Regions from separate parts of the Acidaminococcus sp. HCP3S3_H5 genome, predicted to be linked through region 2. Evidence: riboswitches for the same ligand, from Rfam matches in the RefSeq annotation. Region 2 holds a riboswitch; each other region holds the start of a gene.
The links. Region 2 has a riboswitch for S-adenosylmethionine ahead of metK (methionine adenosyltransferase). Riboswitches for the same ligand answer to the same signal wherever they lie in the genome.

Region 1: it holds a riboswitch for S-adenosylmethionine, as region 2 does, so the genes downstream of both, ACTQY5_RS00870 (methionine ABC transporter ATP-binding protein) here and metK (methionine adenosyltransferase) in region 2, are expected to answer to the same signal.
Region 3: it holds a riboswitch for S-adenosylmethionine, as region 2 does, so the genes downstream of both, ACTQY5_RS02120 (MetQ/NlpA family ABC transporter substrate-binding protein) here and metK (methionine adenosyltransferase) in region 2, are expected to answer to the same signal.

What each region holds. Positions count from the first base shown of each region.
Region 1 is NZ_JBQKCS010000001.1:161,832-165,074, forward strand. Features, by position in the region: gene ACTQY5_RS00860 (DUF192 domain-containing protein) at 1-187, shown strand, start outside; gene ACTQY5_RS00865 (methionine ABC transporter permease) at 231-893, opposite strand; gene ACTQY5_RS00870 (methionine ABC transporter ATP-binding protein) at 883-1,920, opposite strand; SAM riboswitch class I at 1,993-2,103, opposite strand; gene ACTQY5_RS00875 (LysR family transcriptional regulator) at 3,179-3,243, shown strand, end outside.
Region 2 is NZ_JBQKCS010000002.1:53,007-56,249, forward strand. Features, by position in the region: gene priA (primosomal protein N') at 1-551, opposite strand, end outside; gene metK (methionine adenosyltransferase) at 553-1,731, opposite strand; SAM riboswitch class I at 1,785-1,893, opposite strand; gene citC ([citrate (pro-3S)-lyase] ligase) at 1,952-3,001, opposite strand; gene ACTQY5_RS02685 (lactate utilization protein) at 3,094-3,243, opposite strand, start outside.
Region 3 is NZ_JBQKCS010000001.1:420,028-423,270, forward strand. Features, by position in the region: gene ACTQY5_RS02115 (M20/M25/M40 family metallo-hydrolase) at 1-566, opposite strand, end outside; gene ACTQY5_RS02120 (MetQ/NlpA family ABC transporter substrate-binding protein) at 588-1,409, opposite strand; SAM riboswitch class I at 1,497-1,596, opposite strand; gene pflB (formate C-acetyltransferase) at 1,928-3,243, opposite strand, start outside.

The sequences.
Region 1 (3,243 bases), on a different contig from region 2:
GAGATTTGCCATCGATGCAGTGTATTTCAACAAAAATATGGAAATCGTGAAAATCGTCCGGAACCTTCATCCGTGGCTGGGCCTTTCCGCCTGTTTGAAAGCCAGTTCCGTACTGGAACTGAAAGCAGGAGAGGCAGAGCGGCTGGGGCTGAAAGTAGGATTGCAGGCCGCAGGCCGCGAGCCGTGAGTCCCGGGCAAAAAAAATCCCACCCTCGAGGGGTGGGATTTTTTTATTTGATCTTCGTCTTGTTCAGCTTCGCCGAAATCTTGTTCCCTATGGTCTGGACCAACTGGACCAGGGCAATCAGGACGATGACCGTGGCCACCATGGTATCCGCCTGGAACCGCTGGTACCCGTAACGGATGGCCAGGTCACCCAGGCCGCCGCCCCCCAGGGCACCGGCCATGGCGCTGGAACCGATCAGGCTGATCACCGCCAGGGTGATGCCCAGCACAATGGAATGCATGGCTTCCGGCAGCAGCACCTTCCAGATGATCTGGAGAGGGGAGGCCCCCATGCTCTGGGCCGCTTCGATGACCCCGGGATCCACTTCCAGCAGGGAGGATTCAATGATCCGGGAAATGAACGGAGTGCAGGAAATGGTCAGAGGCACGATGGCGGCGGTGGTGCCGATGGAAGACCCCACGATGATCCGGGTGATAGGGATAATGGCCACCATCAGGATGATGAAGGGCACGGACCGGAGAGCGTTCACAATGGAGCCCAGGGTCTTGTGGAGAGCCGCATTTTCCTTGATGTGGCCTTTGCCGGTAATGGTCAGGATGACCCCCAGGGGAATCCCGAACAGAGAAGCAATGGCGGCGGACAGGGCTACCATGTAGAGGGTTTCGCCCAGGGCCTTGATCAGCAGATGGATCATATTAGGAGACATAACCGATCACCTCGTCTTTCACTTTTCTTTCGTGGAGGTAATCCAGGGCTTTTTTCAAATGGTCCTCGTCCCCTTCCACTTCAATGAGCAGGGTCCCGAAGGGAGTATCCTGCAGGGTTTCAATGTTGGCCGTCAGGATGTTCACATTGGTGTCGTATTCCTTGATCAGCACGGATACAATGGGTTCTCCGGCGCTGTCCCCGATGAAGCTCAGGCTCACCAGGGCCTTGTCCCCGGCTTTGTAGTCCTTGTGGATGTCCAGCTTCTTGACGAAATCAGGCAGGTCGTTGTGCTGGATGCTGGCCACGAATTCTTTGGTGGTGGCTTTCTGGGGATTGGTGAAGATGTCCACCATGGACCCCTGTTCGATGATCTCCCCGTTTTCGATCACGGCCACCCGGTCGCAGATTTCCTTTACCACGTTCATCTGGTGGGTGATCATGACAATGGTGATGTGGAGCCGTTTGTTGATGTCCCGGAGCAGGTTCAGGATGCTTTCGGTGGTCTGGGGATCCAGAGCGGAAGTGGCTTCATCGCAAAGCAGCACCTTGGGGTCGCTGGCCAGGGCACGGGCAATGCCCACCCGCTGTTTCTGGCCCCCGGACAGCTGGCTGGGGTAGTGGTCCGCCCGGTCTTTCAGGCCCACCAGGTCCAGCAGGGGTTCCACCTTCTTTTGGATGGCGGCTTTGTCCATTCCCTGGATTTCCAGAGGGAAGGCAATGTTGCCGAATACGGTGCGGCTGGACAGCAGGTTGAAATGCTGGAAGATCATGCCGATGTTCTGCCGGGCCTTCCGCAGCTGTTCCTCGCCCAGGGCGGTCATTTCCTGGCCGTCCACCATGACTTTGCCGCTGGTGGGCTTTTCCAGCATGTTGATGCACCGGACCAGGGTGCTTTTGCCGGCCCCGGACAGGCCGATGATGCCGAAGATCTCGCCTTCGTTGATGGTCAGATTGATATCCTTCAGGGCATGCAGGTCCCCTGAAGCCGTATGATAGACTTTGTCAATGTGCTGGAGTTCTATCAAGGGGGTTCACCTCCGTAAAAAATAAAAATTCCTCTTCATCAGCAATGAAGAGGAATCAGATTGGCTCACTCATCTTCATCTTTCAGGCCACGCCTGATGGACTTAGCACCGTTCAGCCGGCCAAAGCCGCTGATGGTTGCCGTAACTTCATAGGGCCAGTCCCTCCGTTACTCTGGATGAATTCTGTGCGTATTAAATGATACCGTATAAAGTACAGTTTGTCAATGGGAATTGGGGCATAAGTGCAGAGTAAAGAGTGAAGAGTAAAGAGCAGGGGCCCGTAGAGGTCGCACAACCGGCGGCTCGCCAGATGTACGAATCTCTGACCCCAACGATGTAGGGGGTTGCCGAAGGCAAACCCGTCCCGGCCGCCCAGAGGGCAAAAACTTCTATACCCATACACCCGCGAGGGCTCTCCGCCGGGAGGGCAGACCCGTTCGTCCCTGGCGGGAGGCTCACAGCCTATCGCCTTGCCCTAACGGTCAAAGGCAGCGGCTACGGACCAGGAAGCCGGACCCTATCGCCCGCGTGCTCCACCCCAGGAGCGACAACACCCGATGTTGTCCCGCCGACTCCTCCTGGGCCTGCCCTCCCGGCTCCCGGAGAATCGATGTATACTCGTACAAAGTACCAGCAAGGCCGGAGGCCAAGTCCGCCCTGCAGGGGCGGGGGACCGGGCTTGCCCGGTGGTGGGGGCATGAGGTCCTGAAAGGACCGAATACCTTGACGGTGGTACGGGCTCATCAGCTGGGAATGCAGCAACGAAAACTGAAATCATCATATTCCTGCTCCTACCATACGCTTTCTTGTTTTCGGCCGGTCCTGCAAAATATCGGCTGTCGCCGATGCCCCCACCACCGTGCTCCGCACGGTCCCCAGCTACGGCATAAGCGACCGCCAACGCCGCTGAAGCGTCGGGCGCCTGCTTACGCCCCTCACAGGGCGGACTTTGGGACCGTCCTTATCACCAGTTCAGTGCTGTTCCCAACTGTCCCATGGGACTGCTGCCCGTTGGAACACCCCTTTATTAAGTTAATGAATTCTTATACAATGAAATTCACGGAAGACCTTCTCTCCTATCTGTAGTGGTGTGGTAACTAATACTATAAAGGATGAAGGTCTTCCTTTTTGCAAGTTTATAAGGGATTATTCATTTCACCGAGAACTATTTTACACTAAGACCTATCAACCACCTGTCCCCATTCCGTTGACACCCTCTTCCACCCGTGTTACAATCCTCCCAAAGGAGGGGATTGCCATGGATACCCGGGCTATCCGGTGTTTTCTGCAGGTTTATGAGAAACGGAGCATCCACCAGGCGGC
Region 2 (3,243 bases):
GCTGTAAAGGTCCGCTCTGTTTTTTCCCGCAGTTTGTATTTCACATCGTAGGAAAGGACCACCGCCTTTTGGGCGATCAGTCCCTTCAGGGCCGTCTCTCCTCCCGGGAGATTCCGGATGGCCCGCCGGGACTGGGGACCCTTCAGGGTCAGGAAATCGTACAGTTCCTGTTCCTCAGGAGTAAGCCCGGCCACTTCAGGCACTGGGACGTATTTCCCCACTGCCGCCAGGCTTTTCCGGCCCGGGATGAACAGCCGCAGGGCCTCCGCCAGGGTGCACAGGTAGTACTGGGACAGCCAGTAGGCGGTGGCCAGCATTTCACTGTCGAACCAGGGTTCCGTCCCCACCACATCGGCAATGTCCTTCAGTTCCCGGGACAGATCCGGGCTCCGGTCCTCTTCCACAATGAAACCTTCCAGCAGCTGCTGGCCGAAAGGCACCACCACCCGCCAGCCCTGGCCCAGGAAATCCAGGGCCTGGGGCACATGGTAGGTGAACTGCCGAAAAATGTTTTTGGCAGGCAGATTGATGGCAACCTTTGCGTATTCCATCTTATTCCAGTGCTTTTTTCAGCACATCCACTTTATCCAGCCGTTCCCAGGGCAAATCCACATCCGTCCGGCCGAAATGGCCATAGGCAGCAGTCTGGCGGTAAATGGGCCGGCGCAGATCCAGGCTCCGGATAATACCCGCCGGGGTCAGGGAGAAGTTCTTTTCAATCAGTTCCACGATCTTTTCTTCCGGAATGGCAGCGGTGCCAAAGGTGTTCACGCTGATGGACACCGGACGGGCCACCCCGATGGCATAGGCCAGCTGGATTTCGCATTTCCTGGCCAGGCCGGCAGCCACCACGTTCTTGGCCACATACCGGGCCGCATAGGCAGCACTCCGGTCCACTTTTGTGGGATCCTTCCCGGAGAAGGCACCGCCTCCGTGACGAGCCATGCCCCCGTAGGTATCCACGATGATTTTCCGCCCGGTGAGGCCGGAATCCCCCTGGGGCCCGCCGATGACGAACCGGCCGGTGGGGTTGATGTGGTAAATGGTCTTTTCATCCAGCAGATCCGCCGGCACCACCGGCCGGATCACCTGTTCCAGGATGTCCTTCCGCAGCTGTTCCATGGTGATTTCCGGGCTGTGCTGGGCAGAAACCACAATGGTGTCCACCCGTACCGGTTTGTCGTCATCATATTCCACGGAGACCTGGGTCTTCCCATCAGGACGGAGATAAGGCAGGGTGCCGTCCTTCCGGACCTGGGCCAGCCGGCGGGACAGCTTGTGGGCCAGGGAAATGGGCAGGGGCATGTATTCAGGCGTTTCATCGGTGGCATAGCCGAACATCATCCCCTGATCCCCGGCGCCGATTTTTTCTTCTTCTCCCTGGGCGCCCTGTTTGGATTCATCGGATTCATCCACCCCCTGGGCAATGTCCGGGGACTGTTCATCGATGGAGATCAGCACCCCGCAGGTGGCTCCGTCAAAACCATATTTGGCCCGGTCGTAGCCAATGTCGATCACCGTCTGCCGGGCAATCTTGGCAATGTCCACATAGCAGCTGGTGGAAATTTCCCCCACAATATGGATCTGGCCGGTGGCCACCAGGGTTTCGCAGGCAACCCGGGCATCCGGGTCCTGTTCCAGGATGGCATCCAGCACCGCATCAGAGATCTGATCGGCGATTTTGTCAGGATGGCCTTCCGTGACAGATTCAGACGTAAATACTTTCTTCATTATTTCCTCCTTACACAAAAAAAAATACTCCCAAAATGAGAGTACCTATGGGACTCTCATCTTACAATCGACAAACCGCATTGCAGGAATTAGCACCGTTGGCCCAGGGCCATGGTTGCTGTGGCTTCACAGGGCCATTCCCTCCGCCACTCTTGATGAGCTGTATTCGATTTTGCTTTGTAATTATAACAGATACAGTAGGAAAATACAAGACGGGTCCTCAGTAATGGACCACGTCCTGCTCTTTCCGGATCCGGTCCAGGATGGGCCGGGCTTCCTGGCTCTGGAGGAAGTCCCAGGTGGTGGGAGGCACCTGCTCCCGTACCAGCGCCCAGTTTCCTTCCTGGATGGCCTTCCGTACTGTGGAGGCACTGACCACCTGGCCCTGTTCTTCCCGACGGGGCACCACCACGCACTGGATCCCCGCTTCCGGCAGCCGCTTTTCCATCACCTGGTTGTACAGGCCGGTGACCACACTGGTGGGCTCTTCCCCCACATACCGGGCGGTAATCCCCAGTTTCCGGGCGATCTTCACGAAAATGGCCAGATCCAGGTTGGCATGGCTGGCGATCACCGCTTCCGCATCCTTCTGGAAATAGCTGGGGAAGGTGGCCTGGCTGATGATGTAGGGACCGCTGTCATGGTACCGGAGATTGGCCAGGTGCCGTGTCCCTTCCTGGATCAGCTTCTTCCGGACGGCATAGGGGAACAGGCTGGCGTCCTCGCTGACCATGAACAGGTGGACCAGGTCGTTTTCTGCCGCCGCTTTTTCCACCAGGTACTGATGCCCCAGGGTAAAGGGGTTGGCGTTCATGACAATGGCCGCCACTTTGGGAGCTTCCACCCGGCTCCGGGCCAGCTGGTTCAGATAGCTGGAGAAACCTTCCTTCCGGTTTTCCATAAAGACGATCTGGTCTTCGATCCGGGCGATTTCATAAAAACCCAGGTCCCCGAAAAATTTGGCGGAACTGCATTTGGTATACAGGAAAAGGTGGAGATTTCCCCGTTCATACTGGTACTGGACCAAATGGGACACAATCTCGTTCATCAGCCCTTCCCCCTGGTGGTGATGGTCCACCGCCATGCACCGGAGGGTGTTGCCGAAACAGCTTCCGGTGGCAATGGCCCGGTAATCATTGTCGAACATCACACAGGTATAGTCCAGGTTGGCATCCCGGCGGATTCCCTCCTGCTCCAGCAGGGCATCCACCTGGGCATTGGTCCGTTTATCGGAAGGATATACTTGAGAAATAAAATAATCAGACATCACGGTCTCCTTCTGGTTTCAAAGTGAATCCATTATACCACAAAAAAGGGAAAGGAAGGGTTGGTCCGCCAACTCCCTTTCCCTTTTCTTCCCGGTCAGAAACCCAGCTGATCGTTGATCAGGATCACATGGACCCGTTCCGGATGCCGGGCATACCGGGTGATCAGGATCTGGCAGCAGCGGGTTTCCGGCGCCTTGCAGTGGGAACAGAACCCGGTGGTCTTACAAGGTGTCTGGATGTCGAA
Region 3 (3,243 bases), on a different contig from region 2:
CCCACCGGGAACAGGCCGCCCCCTTCGTCCACTACGGTGCCCAGCCGGACCCCCTTCTCTTCCAGGTGCCGGGTGAGCTTTTCCGCTCCGTCCACATCGTTTTCCAGGTACACTTCCTCACTGTAGCCCAGAGACAGGTACAGGTCGTAAGACGGCCGCCAGCCTTCTGCCAGCAGGGCTTCCACCGCTTCCATTTCCGCCAGCAGCTGGTGCTTGCAGTCGGTAGTGCCCCGGCCGCAGATACAGCCGTCGATGATTTCGCCTCCGAAGGGATCGAATTTCCACTGGCCCCGGTCCCCTACTTCCACCACGTCCTGATGGGCCATGAGCAGAAGGGGCTTCTTTGCGCTGCCAGTGCCCTTCAGGTGGAACTGGAGGCCTGCCTGGCCCACTTCATCCAGCTCCATCAGGCGATAGATGTGGGGATAGAATTCCCGGAAGGCCTCATGGAGTTTTTCAAACTGGCTCCAGTCCACCTTGTCCACATTGGCGTTGGACACGGTGGCGCACTGGATGAACCGCTGGAGATGGGCGGCGTATTTCTGTTCTTCTTCCGTAAGCTTCATTGCCGTTCCCTTCTTTCTCAATTACCAGGCCGGTTCCAGGTTGCCTTTGCAGTTTTCCAGGATGTAGTCCTTCACCGGCTGGCTCTGGAAGATCTGGACGAATTTCTTGTAGGTGGGGTTGTCTTTGTCTTCTTCCCGGGCGGCAATGATGTTCACATAGGGGCTGGTGTTGTCTTCCTTGGCAATGGCCAGGTCCGTGGACAGACCGGCGGAGTTGGCATACCCGGCGTTGATGATGGAAGCGGCGGTGTCATCCAGGCTCCGGGGCAGCTGGGCAGCTTCCAGTTCCACGATCTGCAGGTGTTTCGGGTTTTCGGTGATGTCGTTGACGGTCAGTTCCGTGGGCTTCACATCCGGGTTCACTTTCAGGAGGCCCAGTTTGCTCAGCATCAGGATGGCCCGTCCTCCGTTGGAAGGATCGTTGGGGATGGCGATCTTGTCCCCGTCCTTGATGTCCGCCACGTTCTTGATCTTGGTGGAATACAGCCGCAGGGGAGCCAGGTAGGTCTTGCCGATGCTCACCAGTTTGGTGCCGTTCTTTTTGTTGAAGGCCAGCAGGAAGGGTTCATGCTGGAAGGAGTTCAGGTCGATGTCCTTCTGGGCCAGGGCCTGGTCCGGAGTCACATAGTCGGAGAAGGTCTTGATTTCCACCTTCAGCCCCTGTTTTTCCGCTTCCTTCTTTACCACTTCCATGACCTGTTCGGAATACCCGGGGGTGATCCCTACAGTGATGGTCTTCTTTTCCGCCGGGGCGGCCGCCTTTTTGTCGCTGCCGCAGCCGCTGACCAGGCTGGCCAGGGCCAGGACGGATACGGCTGCTGCAATCCATTTCTTCAGTTTCATGAACATCTCTCCTTTTCGCCTTCCCGAAAGCACCCAAAGAAAAACACCACCTGCTGGGCAGATGGTGTTTTCGATGACTGAGCTCGCTTTTCATCTGCCAGGGAATCCCTGTTGGAATTGGCACCTTCCCTTCCGGGGGTTGCCGCAGCTTCATAGGGCCAAATCCCTCTGCTGCTCTCGATGAAGGTATGTGATTTTGATGGTTCTGATTCTACACTACTTCACTAGGAAAGTCAAGGACTTTTTGTAACCTGATCAAGAACAGTTGCAGGTAACCGGCTCAAGTCTGGAGTCTGAAGTCTGGAGCCTGGAGCCGAATGTTAAATTTGCAGGCAAATTTTTTGAATGTGTAGAACCTTTGGACGAAATGATCTCTCAGATTGATTGCGATTCTGGTTTTGCAGAATCAAAAGGATCCGTCCAGCCAGACGGATCCTGTCCTGAGGCTTCCGACTTCAGACTTCGGACTTCCGACTAAGGGGCTGTTGCTCATGCAACAGCCCCTTCTTACTAAAACATTACATCTTCTGATGAGCGCGGCGGGCGATTACGTCCAGCTGCTGTTCTCTGGTCAGGTCGATGAATTTCACCGCGTAGCCGGATACCCGGATGGTGAAGTTGGCATATTCCGGTTTTTCCGGATGTTCCATGCAGTCGATCAGCTTGTCCACGCCGAACACGTTCACGTTCAGGTGGTGGGCTCCTTGATCGAAGTAGCCGTCCATTACCCGTACCAGGGTGGCTTTCTGTTCTTCTTCATTGTGGCCCAGGGTTTCCGGAGCGATGGTCTGGGTGTTGGAGATTCCGTCCAGAGCATATTCGTACGGCAGCTTGGCCACAGAGTTCAGGGAAGCCAGGAGGCCGTTCTGTTCTGCGCCGTAGGCCGGGTTGGCACCGGGAGCGAACGGGGTGTAGGCCTTCCGTCCGTCAGGCAGGGCACCGGTGGCGCCGCCGTACACCACGTTGGAAGTGATGGTCAGGATGGAAGTGGTGGCTTCGGAATTCCGGTAGGTGTGGTGTTTCCGCAGCTTGGTCATGAAGGTCTTCAGCAGCCATACAGCGATTTCATCCGCCCGGGGATCATCGTTGCCGTATTTGGGGAAGTCCCCTTCGATCTTGTAGTCCACCACCAGGCCGGATTCATCCCGGACCGTGGAAACTTTGGCGTATTTGATGGCGCACAGGGAATCCACCACATGGGAGAAGCCTGCGATGCCGGTGGCAAAGGTCCGGCGCACATCGGTGTCGATGAGGGCCATTTCTGCCGCTTCATAGTAGTATTTGTCATGCATGTACTGGATCAGGTTCAGGATGTTCACGTACAGCCCGGCCAGCCAGTCCATCATCAGGTCGAATTTGTGCATCACTTCGCCGTAGTCCAGCACGTCGGAGGTGATGGGTGCATATTCCGGCCCTACCTGCATGTGTTTGCCGTCTTTGGTCAGGAATTTTTCATCCTTGCCCCCGTTGATGGCGTACAGCAGGCATTTACCCAGGTTGGCCCGTGCCCCGAAGAACTGCATTTCCTTCCCGGTCTGGGTGGCGGATACGCAGCAGCAGATGCTGTAGTCATCGCCCCATACCGGCTTCATCACATCGTCGTTTTCGTACTGGATGGAAGAAGTGGTGATGGAAATGTGGGCGGCGTATTTCTTGAAGTTGTCCGGCAGTGCGGAAGAATACAGCACCGTCAGGTTGGGTTCAGGAGAAGGCCCCATGTTTTCCAGGGTGTGGAGGAACCGGTAGTCGTTCCGGGTGACCATGTGCCGGCCGTCCATGCCGATGCCGGCCATTTCCAGGGTAGCCCATACCGGGTCGCCGGAGAACAGCTGGT